Methylomagnum ishizawai: one gene and its partner. The protein of the gene in region 1 interacts with the protein of each later gene in a pairwise test. Links are inferred from orthologs where the notes say so. Each region holds a gene or a part of one and is shown on either strand. Other genes may lie near its edges.

Region 1 (3,246 bases):
GTTGGCCCGATCTTGTCCGGGTCGCCGATGGAGTCAAGACGCCGGCCTTCAGCTTGACCTTGGACCGGGCCGAATTCTGGCCGCGCAATGGCATTGTCTGCCTGGGCGCGTCCCAAACGCCCCAGCCGCTGTTGGATTTGGCCCAAGGTTTGGCCCAGGGGTTGGGGCGGGCGGGTTTCGCCTTGGACGACCGGCCTTACCAGCCCCATCTGACCCTGGCCCGTCAAGGCCATTCCGACCGGAAAGCCTGGGCCTTGCCTGAACCTGTGGTTTGGCAGGTCGCCGCTTTCAGCCTGGTCGAATCGCGCCTGGGCCGCGCAGGCTCCGCGTATACGCCGCGTCAAGCCTGGCGCCTGGAAAATGTCGAGGCTATTCCGGGGCCGGGGTCTGTGGGATAATCGTCGGCCTTTCAACTGATTGGGCGGTCTCATCACGATGGACGAGAACAAGCGGAAAGCCCTGAGCGCGGCGCTCTCCCAAATCGACAAGCAATTCGGCAAAGGTTCGGTTATGCGTCTCGGCGATATGGCCGCGATGCGCGATATCGAGGTGATTTCTACCGGCTCCCTGACCCTTGATATTGCCTTGGGCTGCGGTGGCTTGCCGCGCGGGCGCATCGTCGAAATCTACGGTCCCGAATCCTCCGGCAAAACCACCCTGACCCTGGAAGTGATCGCCCAGGCCCAGAAACTGGGCGGGGTCGCGGCCTTCATCGACGCCGAACACGCCCTGGACCCCAGCTACGCCGAGAAGATCGGCGTCAACCTCGACGACCTCCTGATTTCCCAGCCCGACACCGGCGAACAAGCCTTGGAAATCGCCGATATGCTGGTGCGTTCCGGCGGCGTGGACGTGCTGGTGGTGGACTCGGTGGCGGCTTTGACCCCCAAGGCCGAAATCGAAGGCGAGATGGGCGATTCCCATGTCGGCTTGCAAGCCCGCTTGATGTCGCAGGCTTTACGCAAGCTCACCGCCAATATCAAGCGTTCCAACACCCTGGTCATCTTCATCAACCAAATCCGCATGAAGATCGGCGTGATGTTCGGCAGCCCCGAAACCACCACCGGCGGCAACGCCTTGAAGTTCTACGCTTCGGTGCGCCTCGACATCCGCCGCATCGGCGCCCTCAAGAGCGGCGACGAAGTGGTCGGCAACGAAACCCGCGTGAAAGTGGTCAAGAACAAGGTGGCCCCGCCGTTCCGGGAGGCCACGTTCGAGATTCTCTATGGCGAAGGCGTGTCCCGCGAAGGCGAATTGATCGACCTGGGCGTGGATCATGGCATCGTACAGAAATCCGGTTCCTGGTATAGCTATAGCGGTGAGCGTATCGGCCAGGGCAAGGACAATGTCCGCAACCTGTTGAAGGAACGCCCCGAACTGGCCGAATCCATCGAGGCCAAAATCCGCGAGAAAGCGCTGGCGACCCCGCCCGCGCCGGGTCCGGCCCCCGCCGACGAGGTCGAGGAGGCCGAACTCTGACCGAGCCATCCGACGATAGGCGGGCGGTGCTGGCCGCTTGCCTCCGTTATCTCTCCCGCCGTGAATACGGTCGCGCCGAACTGCGGCAAAAGCTCTTGTCGCGAGGTTACCCGGAATCCCTGGTCGATGAGGTCGTCGCCGACGCCGTGCGCGACGGGCTACAGAGCGATGCGCGTTTCGCCGAATCGTTCGTGCGCGGCAGGGTCGGCAAGGGCTATGGTTCGGCGCGGATCCAGCGGGAACTCAGGCAACGCGGCATCGGGGACGCGCCCGATCTCAAGGAATGGGATTGGGAGGCGCAGATCGACAAGGTTTACCGCAAGAAATACGGCGACACCCTGCCGGACGGTTTGCCGGAACGGGCATCGCGGGAACGTTTTTTGCTTGGCAGGGGCTTCGGGCACGACGACATCCGCCAATTATTCCGGCGCTTGGCGCGGCGCGGACTAGCACAACCAGACGATTGACAATGGCAACCCTATGACCAGTTCGGAACTGCGATCCTTATTCCTCAACTTCTTCCAAGAACGCGGCCACGCCGTGGTGGCGTCCAGCCCCTTGATTCCGGGCAACGATCCGACCTTGCTGTTCACCAACGCCGGCATGGTGCAGTTCAAGGATGTGTTCCTCGGGCGGGAAGAGCGTGGCTATGTGCGGGCGGCGTCCTCGCAGCGCTGTGTGCGGGCGGGCGGCAAGCACAACGACCTGGAGAATGTGGGGTATACCGCGCGCCATCACACCTTCTTCGAGATGCTGGGCAATTTCAGCTTCGGCGATTATTTCAAGCGCGACGCCATCCGCTACGCCTGGGAATTCCTGACCGGCGTGTTGGGCTTGCCGCCGGAACGGCTGTGGATCACGGTCTACGACCAGGACACCGAAGCCGCCGCTATCTGGCTGAACGAGGTCGGGATCGACCCGAACCGCTTTTCCCGCATCGGCACCAAGGACAACTTCTGGAGCATGGGCGACACCGGCCCTTGCGGTCCCTGCACTGAAATCTTCTACGACCACGGTGCCCATATCGCGGGCGGTCCGCCCGGCTCCCCCGACGAGGACGGCGACCGCTACATCGAGATTTGGAACCTCGTGTTCATGCAGTACGACCGCTCGGCGGATGGCACCCTGACCCCGCTGCCCAAGCCTTCGGTGGATACCGGCATGGGCTTGGAGCGCATCGCGGCGGTGGCGCAGGGCGTACACAGCAATTACGAAATCGACCTGTTCCGCACCTTGGTCCAAGCCGCCGCCGAATTGGCCGGGCTTTCCAATACCGACAATAGCTCGCTGCGGGTGCTGGCCGACCATATCCGTTCTTGTGCTTTCCTGGTCGCCGATGGCGTGTTGCCGTCCAACGAAGGGCGGGGCTATGTGCTGCGCCGCATTATCCGCCGGGCCATCCGCCATGGCTATAAGCTTGGCATCCGTGATGTTTTCTTCTACAAGCTGGTCGCGCCGTTATGCGCCGAGATGGGCGAAGCCTATCCCGAACTGGTCGCCGCCCGCGCCACGGTCGAGCAGGTGTTGCGCAAGGAGGAAGAGCGCTTCGCCGAGACCCTGGACCAGGGCATGAAGATTCTGGAAACCCATCTCAAAGGCTTGAGCGGCACCGTCATTCCCGGCGAAACCGTGTTCCAGCTTTATGATACCTATGGTTTTCCGGTCGATCTCACCGCCGACATCGCCCGCGAACATGGCCTGACCCCGGATTTGGCCGGTTTTGAAAAAGCCATGGAGGCGCAACGCGAACGCGCCCGTGCCGCCAGC
Region 2 (3,199 bases), on another replicon or contig:
ATCCTGCGCGAGGAACTCTACGAAACCGCCGACGAAAACCTGGGCCATCTCCCCAAGCCCAAGGAAATCAAGGCCACTCTCGACGATTATGTGATCGGCCAGGAACGCCCCAAGCGGATACTGTCGGTCGCGGTCTATAACCACTATAAGCGGCTGCGCTTCAAAGCCCACGCCCGCAAGAACGATGTGGAATTGACCAAGAGCAATATCCTCCTGGTCGGACCCACTGGCTCCGGCAAGACCCTGCTGGCCGAGACCCTGGCCCGCGTCCTCGACGTGCCCTTCACCGTCGCCGACGCCACCACCCTGACCGAGGCCGGCTATGTGGGCGAGGATGTCGAGAACATCATCCTCAAGCTGTTGCAGAAGTGCGATTACGATGTGGAGAAGGCCGAGACCGGCATCGTCTACATCGACGAGATCGACAAGATTTCCCGCAAATCCGCCAATCCCTCCATCACCCGCGATGTCTCGGGCGAGGGCGTGCAGCAAGCCTTGCTCAAGTTGATCGAAGGCACTATCGCCTCGATCCCGCCGCAAGGGGGCCGCAAGCATCCGCAGCAGGAGTTCCTGCAAGTCAACACCGCCAATATCCTGTTCATCTGTGGCGGTGCCTTCGCCGGGCTGGACAAGACCATCCGCCAGCGTTCCGAAACCGGCGGCATCGGTTTCTCCGCCGAGGTCAAGAGCAAGGACGACAGCCGCAATGTCGGCGAAATCCTGGCCGGGGTGGAGGCCGACGATTTGATCCGCTATGGGCTGATCCCCGAATTCGTGGGCCGCTTGCCGGTGGTCGCGACCCTGGAGGAATTGGACGAGGCCGCCCTGATGCAAATTCTCACCCAACCCAAGAACGCCCTGGTCAAGCAGTATCAAAAGTTGTTCGAGATGGAGGATTGCGACCTCGAAATCCGCCCGGACGCGCTGAAATTGGTGGCGCAAAAAGCCATCGAGCGCAAGACCGGCGCCCGCGGCCTCCGCACCATTTTGGAGAATGTGCTGCTCGAAACCATGTACGAGCTGCCCTCCGAGGAAATGGTCTCCAAGGTGGTGGTGGACGAGAAGGTCGTCAGCGGCGAAATCCCGCCCTACCGGATCTACGAAACCGAAGAAGACAAGCAGTGCGCTTGATCCTTCCCGCGGGCGTTTAACCCTACCCATGTACGAATCCCAGGGGGCCGTTCCGTCCGGCCCCCGCGGGGAAACTCCGCCCAAATCATAAATACCCTAGCGCTTTTAACGTCTTTTCAACTCGAAAGTAAGAGGAAAACCTATGGCAGGCAAAATCGGCATCTTTTTCGGCTCGGACACCGGCAACACCCGGAAAGCCGCGAAATCCATCGCCAAGAAGCTGGGCGACGCGGCGGATGCGCCGGTCGATGTGAAAAAGGCCACGGTCGAAGACTTCCTGAAATACGACGCCCTCATCCTGGGCACCCCGACCCTGGGCGACGGCGAATTGCCGGGCCTGGGTTCCGGGGCCAGCGACGAGAGTTGGGAGGAGTTCCTGCCGCAATTGAAGGGCAAGGATTTGAGCGGCAAGACCATCGCCCTGTTCGGCTATGGCGACCAGGAAGGCTATGGCCACGAGTTCGTCGATGCCTTGATCTTCCTCTACAACCTCGCCATCGAGGGCGGGGCCAAGGTGGTGGGCGCATGGCCCACCGAGGGTTATAGCTTCGAGAAATCCAATGCCATCGTCGATGGCAAGTTCGTCGGCCTGGTCCTCGACCACGAGAACCAGAGCGAGATGACCGGCGAGCGCATCGACGCTTGGCTGGAGCAAATCAAACCGGCTTTGCTGGGCTAGCGTCCCGACCGCCCGGATCGACAGGCACCCATAGCCCGGATGGCGCGTAGCGGAATCCGGGCCGCGCGGAAGCCGTCGATCCGAAGCGGCGAAGGCGCCGGGTCCGGGGCCGGATTCCACGACCCTGAGAAGAGGTGAATCATGCTGGATACGGCCATTGTAGGTGGCGGGCTGTGCGGTTTGGCGCTGGCCCGCGGTTTGGAAAGCAAGGGGCGCGATTACGTCCTGTTCGAGGCCCGCGACCGTTTGGGTGGCCGGGTGCTATCGGTGCCCTCGGCGACCGCCGGGACGGCGCTGGACCTGGGACCAACCTGGTTCTGGCCGGATATCCATCCGCGCATGGCCCACTGGGTGGCCGAACTGGGCTTGTCCAGCTTTCCCCAGCATGACGGCGGCGAGGTCTTGGGCCTCAAGGAAGCCGATGGCAAGATCGAATCGCTAGGCTCCGATCCGGTCCATAACGGTGCCCGGCGCGTGGCGGGCGGCATAGCCGCTTTGATCGACGCCGTCGCCGCCCCGGTTCCCCCGGAACGGATCAAAGCCGGGCACGTCCTCGCCCGGCTGGAAGACCGGGGCGACCATGTCGCCTTGCATTTCCAGGCGGGTGATGCCACCACGGTGGTCGAAGCCCGCCGGGTGGTACTGGCGATCCCGCCGCGGGTGGTCGAGGAGCGCATCGCCTTCGAACCGCCCCTGGGCGAGGACGCCCGCGCCGCCCTCCAGGAAACCCCGACCTGGATGGCGGGCGAGGCCAAGGCCGTGGTCGCCTATCCCAAAGCCTTCTGGCGCGAGGCCGGGAAATCCGGCAATGGTTTCGCCCGCCACGAGCAAGCCGCGCTGGGCGAATTATTCGACGCCTGCGGGGCCGAACCCGACCAAGCGGCCCTGGGTGGCTTTGTGGCCTTGTCGCCGCAGAACCGCGCGGCTTTCAAGGACGGGATGCCGATGCTGGTCCAGAGCCAGTTGGTGCAATTCTTCGGCAACGAGGCCGAAACCGGCGAATTCCACTACCAGGATTGGGCGGCGGAACCCCACACCTGCGCCACCCTGGACCTGGAACGCCCGGATCAACACCCCGAATACGCCAATCCGCGCCTGACCCGTCCGTATTGGGCCGGGAAGCTGTTGTTCGGGTCTTCGGAAACCGCCCGCTACGGCGGCGGTTATCTGGAAGGCGCGTTGGAAGCCGCGCACCGTTTGCAAGAACAATTGCCCGCTCTGCCCACCGAGTCCAACCGCGAGCCGGTGGAGCGCTTCTCCGCCTGGGTCGCCACCCAAAGGGCCGGGGCGCTGGACCGCTACCAAAAGCACCTCAACCACAACCTTGCCAGCCAGCAGCGCGACCAGCTCACCCAGCGTTCCCTGCTGGAAACCGTCGAGGGGCTCTAC

What was found.
Region 2: the proteins of B9N93_RS14125 (region 1) and B9N93_RS23025 interact in binary tests that used the Escherichia coli proteins (3 or more experiments, as listed by UniProt). The link is inferred for Methylomagnum ishizawai from one-to-one orthologs.

The regions. Positions count from the first base shown.
Region 1 is NZ_FXAM01000001.1:3,188,013-3,191,258, reverse strand. Bases 298-3,225 are described here. They hold B9N93_RS14125 (regulatory protein RecX), read left to right. Parts: upstream 298-1,505; coding sequence 1,506-1,946; downstream 1,947-3,225. Other genes in these bases: alaS (alanine--tRNA ligase), read left to right, coding at 1,960-3,225; recA (recombinase RecA), read left to right, coding at 436-1,479; thpR (RNA 2',3'-cyclic phosphodiesterase), read left to right, coding at 298-398. In the rest of the region: more of thpR, read left to right, coding at 1-297; more of alaS, read left to right, coding at 3,226-3,246. UniProt on the Escherichia coli protein: Modulates RecA activity through direct physical interaction. Can inhibit both RecA recombinase and coprotease activities. May have a regulatory role during the SOS response. Inhibits DNA strand exchange in vitro.
Region 2 is NZ_FXAM01000003.1:230,763-233,961, reverse strand. Bases 161-3,041 are described here. They hold B9N93_RS23025 (flavodoxin), read left to right. Parts: upstream 161-1,273; coding sequence 1,274-1,810; downstream 1,811-3,041. Other genes in these bases: B9N93_RS23020 (flavin monoamine oxidase family protein), read left to right, coding at 1,952-3,041; clpX (ATP-dependent Clp protease ATP-binding subunit ClpX), read left to right, coding at 161-1,131. Outside these bases: more of clpX, read left to right, coding at 1-160; more of B9N93_RS23020, read left to right, coding at 3,042-3,199. UniProt on the Escherichia coli protein: Low-potential electron donor to a number of redox enzymes. Involved in the reactivation of inactive cob(II)alamin in methionine synthase.